Regions from separate parts of the Heliomicrobium sulfidophilum genome, predicted to be linked through region 3. Evidence: riboswitches for the same ligand, from Rfam matches in the RefSeq annotation. Region 3 holds a riboswitch; each other region holds the start of a gene.
The links. Region 3 has a riboswitch for S-adenosylmethionine ahead of AC0CW1_RS09275 (methionine ABC transporter ATP-binding protein). Riboswitches for the same ligand answer to the same signal wherever they lie in the genome.

Region 1: another riboswitch for S-adenosylmethionine. It lies ahead of AC0CW1_RS16235 (homocysteine synthase); the one in region 3 lies ahead of AC0CW1_RS09275 (methionine ABC transporter ATP-binding protein).
Region 2: another riboswitch for S-adenosylmethionine. It lies ahead of AC0CW1_RS14975 (trans-sulfuration enzyme family protein); the one in region 3 lies ahead of AC0CW1_RS09275 (methionine ABC transporter ATP-binding protein).

Annotation. Positions count from the first base shown of each region.
Region 1 covers NZ_JBVTZZ010000005.1:2,221,864-2,225,136, reverse strand. The annotation lists gene AC0CW1_RS16235 (homocysteine synthase) at 1-1,235, opposite strand, end outside; SAM riboswitch class I at 1,344-1,466, opposite strand; gene AC0CW1_RS16230 (ComEC/Rec2 family competence protein) at 1,718-2,644, shown strand; gene AC0CW1_RS16225 (hypothetical protein) at 2,880-3,273, opposite strand, start outside.
Region 2 covers NZ_JBVTZZ010000005.1:1,976,817-1,980,089, reverse strand. The annotation lists gene cysK (cysteine synthase A) at 1-374, opposite strand, end outside; gene AC0CW1_RS14975 (trans-sulfuration enzyme family protein) at 797-1,930, opposite strand; SAM riboswitch class I at 2,078-2,182, opposite strand; gene cysK (cysteine synthase A) at 2,402-3,273, shown strand, end outside.
Region 3 covers NZ_JBVTZZ010000005.1:751,909-755,181, forward strand. The annotation lists gene AC0CW1_RS09265 (MetQ/NlpA family ABC transporter substrate-binding protein) at 1-163, opposite strand, end outside; gene AC0CW1_RS09270 (methionine ABC transporter permease) at 232-885, opposite strand; gene AC0CW1_RS09275 (methionine ABC transporter ATP-binding protein) at 878-1,780, opposite strand; SAM riboswitch class I at 1,911-2,018, opposite strand; gene AC0CW1_RS09280 (methyl-accepting chemotaxis protein) at 2,340-3,273, opposite strand, start outside.

The DNA of each region.
Region 1 (3,273 bases), 1.5 Mb from region 3:
TCTTCAAGGCCGATGGAGAGGCGCACCAGATCGGGGCTGACGCCGGCGGCGCGCAAAGCCTCCTCAGAGAGCTGGCTGTGGGTCGTCGACGCCGGGTGGATGACGAGAGACTTGGCGTCGCCCACATTGGCCAGATGGGAGAAAATCTGTAAGCTGTCGATAAAACGGCGGCCGGCTTCGACACCGCCTTTGATCCCGAAGGTAAAGATGGCGCCGGCGCCTTTGGGCAGGTATTTTTTCGCCAGAACGCAAGAGGCGTGGTCATCACATTCGGGGTAGGAGACCCAGCCCACCAGGGGGTGGTTGCGCAGGAAATCGACGATGCGGCGGGTGTTGCTCACATGGCGCTCCATCCGCAGCGAGAGGGTCTCCACTCCCTGGAGCAGCAGGAAGGAGTTAAAGGGGCTGATGCAGTTGCCCATGTCGCGCAGGAGCTGCACCCGAGCCTTGACGACGAAGGCCGCCGCTCCGATATCCTTGGCGTAGACGATGCCATGGTAGCTCGGGTCAGGGTGGGTAAAGCCGGGGAACTTTTCGTTCTGGGCCCAGTCAAACTTGCCTGAATCGACAATGACGCCGCCGATGGAGGTGCCATGGCCGCCGATGAACTTGGTGGCTGAGTAGACGACGATGTCGGCGCCGAAGTCGATGGGTCGGCAGAGGGCTGGTGTGCCGAAGGTGTTGTCGACGATGAGGGGGATGCCGGCTTCATGGGCGATGGCGGCGACTCCCTCGATGTCCAGCACATCGCACTTAGGGTTGCCGATAGTTTCGCCGTAAATCGCTTTTGTCTTTTCATTGATGGCGGCCCGGAAATTGTCAAGGTTCGAGGGATCGACGAAACGAACCTTGACGCCAAGCCGCGGCAGCGTGTGGGTGAAGAGATTGTATGTCCCGCCGTAGAGGCTCGTAGAAGCGACGATCTCGTCTCCGGTGGCGCATATGTTCAGGATCGACAAGGTGATGGCCGACTGGCCGGAGGAGAGGGCCAGGGCGCCGACGCCGCCGTCGAGGGCGGCGAGCCGTTTCTCCAGCACGTCCGTCGTCGGGTTGTCGATGCGGGTGTAGATGTGGCCGGGCTCTTTTAAGGCGAAGAGGTTAGCGGCATGCTCCACATCGCGAAAAGCATAGGATGTGGTCTGGTAAATCGGAACCGCCCGGGAAAGGGTGTCCTGGTCCGGCACATGGCCTTCGTGCAGGGCGATCGTGTCAAAGCGCCATTTTTTCTCTGTCATGGCTATGCTCCCTTCTTGTCTTTTCATCATGTAAAAACACCCTTCAAGCGGGAAAAGGGGCGGGATGCAAAAACCCCCTACGCAGACGCAGGGGGTATACTTCTATCCGCCTCATCTGCCAGAACGGGTCTCCGTCCTGAAGGAATTGGCACCATGTCGCATCAGTTCCCACCGCTGCGACGGGTTGCCGGGTTTCATCGGGCCCTTTCCCTCCACCTCTCTGGATGAGTGTATTCAATTACAGGCCAAGCCCCCATAGGGCAAGCGCTTGGAGATTATTGTACCTGTGACAGCCTTCGCCGTCAATTGAAAAAAAGAAAGGTAACGGAAAATTTACGCTTGGCGGCTTAGCGCCTTATCGCCCAAAAAGCTGGTGTTCTTTTACAAACGGATCCGCCCGCCGACCTCTTGCCCCTGCCCTCTCATGAAGGGAATAGCTCATCGCCGTGGAATTAGACAAAAAAACAAAAGGAGGCCTTCTGTTGCACCATCGATGGTTTAAACCGCTCTTCCTGTCACTGTTTCCGTTGCTGCTGGCCCTTATCCTTGCGCTCACAGGCTGTTCCAAATCGGCGCCCAACGCCAACGCTCCTGGTTCAGCAGGATCGCCATCCACTTCAACCGCCTCATCGCAACCGGCCGCCCAGGGCGTATTGAAAGTCCATTTCATCGATGTGGGACAGGCTGATTCCATCTTGCTCCAGTCTCCCGGCGGGCGTTTCGTCCTTGTCGACGGCGGCAATGTGGACGATGGTCGGCTGGTTCTCGAGTACCTGAAGCGTCAAGGGGTCAAGGAACTGGCCGCCGTCGTGGCGACTCACCCCCATGAGGACCATATCGGAGGACTGGACAAGGTCATCAAAAGCTTCCCTGTGGGACAGGTCTATATGCCGAAGGCCACGACGACCACAAAAACCTTTGAGTACTTCATTAACGCCGTCAAGGCAAGCGGCGCCAAACGTGTCGAGGCCAAAGGCGGCGTGAAACTCGATGCGCCTGATTTTAACGGCGCCTTCCTGGCTCCCAACGAGGCAAACTATGAGGAACTGAACGATTACAGCGCCGTCCTCAAAGTCACCTACGGCAAGGTGTCCTTCCTGCTGACGGGAGACGCCGAAGCGCAATCGGAAGGGGAAATGCTGGCGCGCGGCTATGACCTGAAAGCCGACGTGCTGAAGGTCGGCCATCATGGGAGCTCAAGTTCCACAACAACCTCCTTCTTGAAGGCTGTATCACCCAAATACGCCTTTATTCCTGTAGGCGAAGGCAACGACTACGGCCATCCCCATAAAAAAATCCTCGACAGACTGACCAAGGCCAATGTACAAGTCTTCCGGGCCGACAAACATGGCGCTGTGGTAGCGACCTGTGATGGGGAAAGGGTCACCTTTGAACCGGAAAAAAGGTAAATGAAGCAAAATACGTTGAAGGCGTATTCACGATCTGAGTCGGGAGCAACTCCCGGCTCATTTTTTGTTTTCACGATTCTAATCCCGCACCGATATGAATAAAAAAGTGTAGTAGGTTATTTTTTCCATTTTTCAATGGCATCTGGTAGGCCTATTTTTTCGGAGGTGATTTTTTGATTCAAGGTGGCTCTTTGAAAGGTCCTATTCGTTCCTGCTTGCTGGCCCTTGCCTTGGTTCAGGTCTTCGCTTGCAGTGACGCGGAAGCGGTTTCATCGCAAAAGGCATTCGCTCCGCAGCCATTTATCGCCGTCACCGCCACAGGGACAACACCCGGCAAGGCGTCCACCTCGACTGGCGCGGCAATCCCCGCCATATCGTCGCCCTTTGGTTCTACCTCACAATCGACGTCTAGCACCACGGGCACGTCGGGGACGATGGCCACCCCTGCCGGGACCTCAGCCGTGGCGACACCGACCGCGCCAGCAACACCGGTTCTGGAAAGGCCCTCTCTGTCAACGCCACCCAGCACGATGCCATCAACACTGCCACAACCGTCAACAGTGCAGACACCGCCACAACCATCAACATCGCAGTCACCGGCAACACCGCCCGATGCGTCAGTAGCGCCA
Region 2 (3,273 bases), 1.2 Mb from region 3:
CCTTTCATGCCTTCCGTTCCTGGGGTGAGCACCAGTTCGGCACCATAGGCTTTCAGCAGGTTCCGGCGCTCGATGCTGAAGGTCTCCGGCATGGTCAGGATGACTCGGTAGCCGAGGGCAGCCGCCACAAAGGAGAGAGCGATGCCGGTGTTGCCGCTGGTCGGCTCGATGATCACCGAGTCTTTATGGAGCAGCCCTTTTTCCTCGGCGTCTTTGATCATGGCGTAGCCGATGCGGTCTTTGACACTGCCGCCGGGATTGAAGTACTCCAGCTTGGCGACTACATCCGCTTCCACACCTTTGGCGACGCGATTCAACCGCACCAGGGGGGTCTTGCCGATCAGGTCAGTGATATTGTTGGCGATTTTAGCCATGGAAAACATCCTCCTTATCAATTCGTATCAATTTGCGTTACCTTCGTTCACATGGCTGGCGGCGTGTCCGGCAGGAGCCTCAGGCCGCTTAACAAAAACACCCATGAAAGAAACACCTATATATCCAAAGGTTTTTGAAATCCCGTTCATCCTTTACCTCGGCCGGCGTGAACTGCCTCGTAGCCAACAGACCGGGAAATCGAATACCGTCCATACCACTCCCCCTTACCAAGACAAAAAGAGGCCAAGGGCTTCGATTCCATGTTTGGATCGAAGCGCCTCGGCCTCCGGTCTATCCGGTCAGCGTCGGTTAATCCCGAGTTATTTGATTTATATTTATAATATTAAAGACTGGCAGGTTATCTGTCAATGATCATTTTTGTAGGCAGGCAAGTTTTTTTCTGAGAGGACGCTCGCTCCTCTCAGGCCAAGGCCTGGGACAGGTCATAAATCAGATCGTCGACGTTTTCAATCCCGACGGACAATCGCAGTAGACAGTCGGTGACGCCACAGCGTCGGCGGATGTCTTCAGGGATATCGCCGTGGGTCTGGCGGGCTGGAAAGGTGAGCAGCGATTCGACGCCGCCCAGGCTTTCAGCAAAAGCGATCAATCGGATCCGTGACAACACCTCCGGGATTTTTGCGGCATCATGGAGGGTAAAGGAGATCATCGCCCCAGGACCGGAGGCTTGTTGAAAATGAACCTCCCTGCCCGGGTGGTTGTCGAGGCCGAGATAGTAAACCTGATCGACGGCAGGGTGCGCTGCCAGCCAGCGGGCGATGGCGGTCGCATTTTCCTGCGCCCGGTCGAGGCGCAATCCCAAGGTCTTCATGCCGCGCACAAGCAGCCAGGAATCAAAGGGACCGAGGACGGCGCCAGAGGCGTTTTGATAGAAGGCCAATTTTTCGCCGAGGTCCTCTCGGGCCGCTACGGCGAGCCCGGCCACGACATCGTTATGGCCGCCCAGGAACTTGGTGCCGCTGTGGATGACGATGTGAGCGCCCCATTCGATGGGCCGCTGCAGGTAGGGACTCATGAAGGTGTTGTCAACGATCAGCAGGAGGCCCTGTTCGTCGCAAATCCGCCGAATCTCTCGCAGGTCCGTGATCTTCATCGTCGGGTTGGTGGGCGTCTCGATCAAGATGGCCTTTGTGCGCGACGTGACGGCGGTTCTCACCTGTTCAGGGTCGCTCGTATCTACATAATCGGCCGTGAGACCCCAGGGACGATAGACCTGCTCCAGCAGCCGGTAGGTCCCGCCATACAAGTCTTCACAAAGGATCAAGTGGTCGCCAGAGCCGAAAAGGGAGAGGACAGCGGTGATCGCCGCCAAACCAGAAGCGAAAGCCAGACCGCGCCGGCCACCTTCGAGGCGGGCGATCAGTTCTTCCAGGACCTGCCGCGTCGGATTGCCAGAGCGGCTGTAGTCAAAGCCGGTGCTTTCCCCTAAAGCCGGGTGTCGGAAGGTCGCGCTCTGGTAGATGGGAAAACTGACAGCGCCAGTGCCGGCATCTTTACCGTTGCCTCCTTGGGCTAACAGTGAATCGATATGCATGTCAGAACCTCTCCTTAATAACCTGATTAATGATTCATTTTCAATCTCATTTCGAGCTTTTCGCCCATTTTTTCTTGGGGCTTGTTCCGATAGCCACGCAAAAACGGCCTCCTCTGAAAGAGAAGACCGTCATCAGCCGCACGGCATGTCTTATCTTTCAGGGTTTCCCCTGCAGGAATTGGCACCATGCAGGCATGCCTGCTGGTTGCCGGGCTTCATCGGGCCAGTCCCTCCACCAACTCTTGATAAGAGCATCATATTCGATTTTTCCAGTGTGAACCGGATTGACTATACATTAACAGGAAGAATAGCCAGGCGTCAAGGGTTTTTTCGCCAGTTGAACAAATACTTTTCTTTGCGAAAAACCTCCCTTTCCTTGACAGGATTCCCCACCGCTTCTATCATGGAGTCTAGTAAATATAAGATATTCCGACTTAGATAGTTGGTTTTGCAGCAAGGAGTGTGGTATCGATGGAACGGATCGCCCAGGATGTGACCGCGTTGATCGGAAATACGCCGATGGTCCGACTGCGCCGGATTCTCAGCGCCGCCAATGACGGTGATGCTGCGGCAGAGATCATCGCCAAGCTGGAGTACTTCAACCCCGGCGGCAGCGTCAAGGACCGCATCGGCCTGAACATGATCATGGATGCTGAAGAACGGGGCCTGTTGAAACCGGGCGCCGTCATCGTCGAACCGACGAGCGGCAACACAGGCGTCGCCTTGGCCATGGTGGCTGCTGTTCGCGGCTACCGGCTCATCCTGACCATGCCGGAGACGATGAGCGTCGAGCGACGCAACCTTCTCAAGGCCTTTGGCGCCGAACTGGTCCTCACCCCAGGCGCCGAGGGGATGCGCGGCGCCGTCCAACGGGCGGAGCAGATCGTCCAGGAGACTCCCGGCGCAATCATGCCCCAACAGTTCGCCAACCCGGCCAATCCGGCCATTCACGAGGTGACCACCGGCGAGGAGATCTGGCGGGACACCGATGGCCGGGTCGACATCTTCATTGCCGGCGTCGGCACCGGCGGCACGATCACGGGAACGGCCAAAACGCTGAAACAGAGAAACCCTAACCTCCAGGTCATCGCTGTCGAGCCGGCCGGATCGCCCGTCTTGTCGGGCGGCAAGCCGGGACCCCACGGGATTCAGGGCATTGGCGCCGGCTTCATTCCTGATGTTTATGAGAAGGGGTTGATCGACGAAGTCCTGCAGGTCGTCGATGGGGACGCCCTCGCCACCAGCCGCCGCTTGGCCCGGGAGGAAGGTCTGCTCGTAGGCATCTCGGCTGGCGCCGCCGCCTTCGCCGCCATCGAAGCGGCGAAACGACCGGAGAACGCTGG
Region 3 (3,273 bases):
CGAAGCGGATCGTTTTCGAGGCTGCCGGCTGTCCGCCAGTGCTTCCGGAACTGTTCGCCCCGGATGTGGCGCCGCAACCGGCTGCGCCGAGGGCGGCGACGGAGAGCACCAGGAGGCCGCCGATGAGGCGGGTGATTTTTTTCTGCAGCAGTTGGTTGAACATATTGTCACGACTCCTTATTTGTTTATTGCTGTGATATTGGTTGCGTTTCTCGTCTTTTTTGTCAGCGTTTATACCAGCCCGCGGCGCTTGCGGATCCGCCCGGTGAGCCAGTCGCCGAGGCTCTGAAAGATTTGCACCATGGCCACCAGTACTACGACCGTCACCCAGGTCACATCGCCGTTGTTGCGCATATAGCCTTCTCGGATCGCCAAATCGCCCAAACCACCTCCTCCCACCGCGCCGGCCATGGCCGAATAGCCGATCAAGGTGACAAAGGTGATGATGATCCCCAGCAGCAGGCCGGGGAGCGCTTCCGGCAGGAGCACCTTGCCGATAATTTGTCCCGGTGTCGCCCCCATGGCGCGGGCCGCTTCGATGATGCCCTTGTCGACCTCTTTGAGGGAGGCTTCGATGATGCGGGCTACAAAGGGGATGGCGGCGACGGTGAGGGGGACGATGGCAGCCTGGGTGCCGATGCGGCTGCCCACGAGCAACTTGGTCAGGGGCAGGATGGCCACCAGCAGGATGATGAAGGGGATGGAACGGAAAATGTTGACGGCGATAGCGAGGAAGCCGTTGACGAGCCGGTTGGGCAGAACGCCGCCCTTTTCCGTGACGACCAGGAGGATGCCCAAGGGAATGCCGAGGAGCGTCGAAAGACCTGTCGCCGCGATGACCATGTAGAAGGTCTCCCAGGTCGCCAGTAGGTATGCCTCATTCACGGTCGATCACCTCCACCTTTACATCGCGGGAGCGAATATAAGCAAGCGCCTCGTCGACCTTGACCGCTTCGCCGGTCAGTTCCAGCAGCAGCGTGCCGCAGGGTGTCTCGCGGACGGTGTCGATGTTCCCGAAGAGGATGTTGGCGTCGTCTCCCCCTTCCCGGGCGCCCCGGACGAATTCCTTGACGACAGGAGAACGGGGGTTGGTGAAGACCTCGCGCACCGGGCCGGCCTCGATGATCCTGCCGCCTTCGATGAAGGCCACCTCGTCGCAGATCTCCTGGATGACCTGCATCTCATGGGTGATCAGGACGACGGTCAGGTGGAAGCGCCGGTTGATGTCGGCGATCAGGCGCAGGATAGACTTAGTCGTCTGGGGATCGAGGGCCGAAGTGGCCTCGTCGCAGAGCAGGATCTTCGGGTGGTTGGCCAGCGCCCTGGCGATACCGACGCGTTGCTTCTGCCCGCCGCTCAGATGGGCCACATAGGTGTCTTCCTTGTCTTCCAGCCCGACGAGGGGCAGCAACTCCTTCACCCGCGCCCGGATCTGCCCTTTGTCCATGCCGGCGATCTCCAGCGGGAAGGCGATGTTCTCGCCGACGGTGCGGGAGGTGAGCAAGTTGAAGTGCTGAAAGATCATGCCGATCTGCTGGCGGAGCGCGCGCAGGCGGCCATCGTCAAAGCGGGTGATGTCCTCGCCGGCGATGATGACGCTGCCCTCGCTGGGCCGCTCCAGCATGTTGATCGTGCGAATGAGGGTGCTCTTGCCGGCGCCGCTCGGCCCGATGATGCCGTAGATCTTCCCCTTAGGGATGGTGAGGTTGATCCCGTCGATGGCTGTGAAGGGGCCCCCGGCGGTGGGAAAGACTTTTTTCAGGTTGCGGATTTCGATCATGGGTTTCTCCTCGTTTCAGTGATGTGAAAAAACTTCGGTAACATGAAAAACCTCGGTGACACGAGAAAAATGATAGAACAAAACAAAAAACCTCTTCGACAAGAAGAGGTTTTGCGCACGCTTATTCCCCTCCTTATCTCCCAGGATGCGTCGCATCCCGCAGGAATTGGCACCGTGTTATTCATAACCGGTTGCCGGGCGTCATCGGGCCAGTCCCTCAGCCATCTCTTGATAAGAAGTCCCTATTTGGTTGTCACGCGCTTGAGTATAACAAGCACAAACTTTGCTTGTCAATCTGTTTTTTCTCCTCCTCGCCTGTCCCAGGGGGAGTCGGTCTCGTCACGCCGGTGCGCCGCGCCACCTCATCGACAGCCCGGGTGATTACCGATGTCACCTCTGCCGACAACTCCGCCTCGGGTACGAGGCTTGCCAGGGAGACGATGTCCGTCCCGTGCCGGTCGTGAAAGACAGGGATGTCAAGGATTTCAGACAGCCGCTGCTCGATCTCGAAGCACTTCGGCGCAGAAATGGAGGCCTTGTCTAGCCTGACAAGGGCGCTCTAGGGGTCAAGGCGAAATTGTTTGGCTTTTTCTTGGAGCGATTGCGAGGACTGGCTGAGCTGGCTGCTGCGTTCGGCCATTTCCTCAGCCACAGCCGCCTGCTCCTGCGTAGAGGCAGCCAGTTGTTGCGAAAGGGCCGAAAACTCGCCGGCCACCCCTTCAATCACCCCGGCCGACGCATTCATCGCTTTCACGGAGGCAGAGATCAAACTGACGGCTTCCTGCATCTGACGAACGCTGCCCTCTGTGCGCATGGCCGAACCGATGACCTGCTCCAACGCTGCGGCCCCTTGCCGGATCAGGCCCACCTGCTCGCCGATCGAAGTCACGTTGGCGTTCATCAAATCGACCGTGCCCGAGGTCTCCTGCTGCATGTTGCTGACAAGGCTCGTGATTTGAGCCGCTGCTCGGGCCGATTCCTCGGCCAGCTTGCGCACTTCATCGGCGACGATGTGGAAACCGCGCCCATGCTCGCCGGCTCTCGCCGCTTCAATGGCAGCGTTCAAGGCGAGCAGATTCGTCTGCTCGGCAATGTCGGTGATGGAGGTGGTGATCACCCCAATTTCCTCGGATAGCCCGTTGAGCCGGCGAATCGCCGCCGTGCTGGCGTCGACGGACTGACTGACGCCTTGGAGGTGCTGGGACGCTTTTTCGATGGTGTCGTGGCACTGGGCTGCTGCCGCCGTCGATTGGCGGGCATCCTGCGCCAAGGTCTGTGAGGCCGCTTCCCCCTCATGGACATGCAATTCGCTGGCTCGCACATGGTCGCGAAAACGGGCGACCTCCGCCACCTGTTTGCCGGCGCCTTCCGCCAACCCTCCGACAGCTTCGGCGAGTTGTGTCGCCGCCTCACCCACCTGGTTGGCCGATTCGGTCAGGTGACAGGACGATTCGTCCAGTTGTTTTGACTCTGCCATCACCTGGCTGACGATG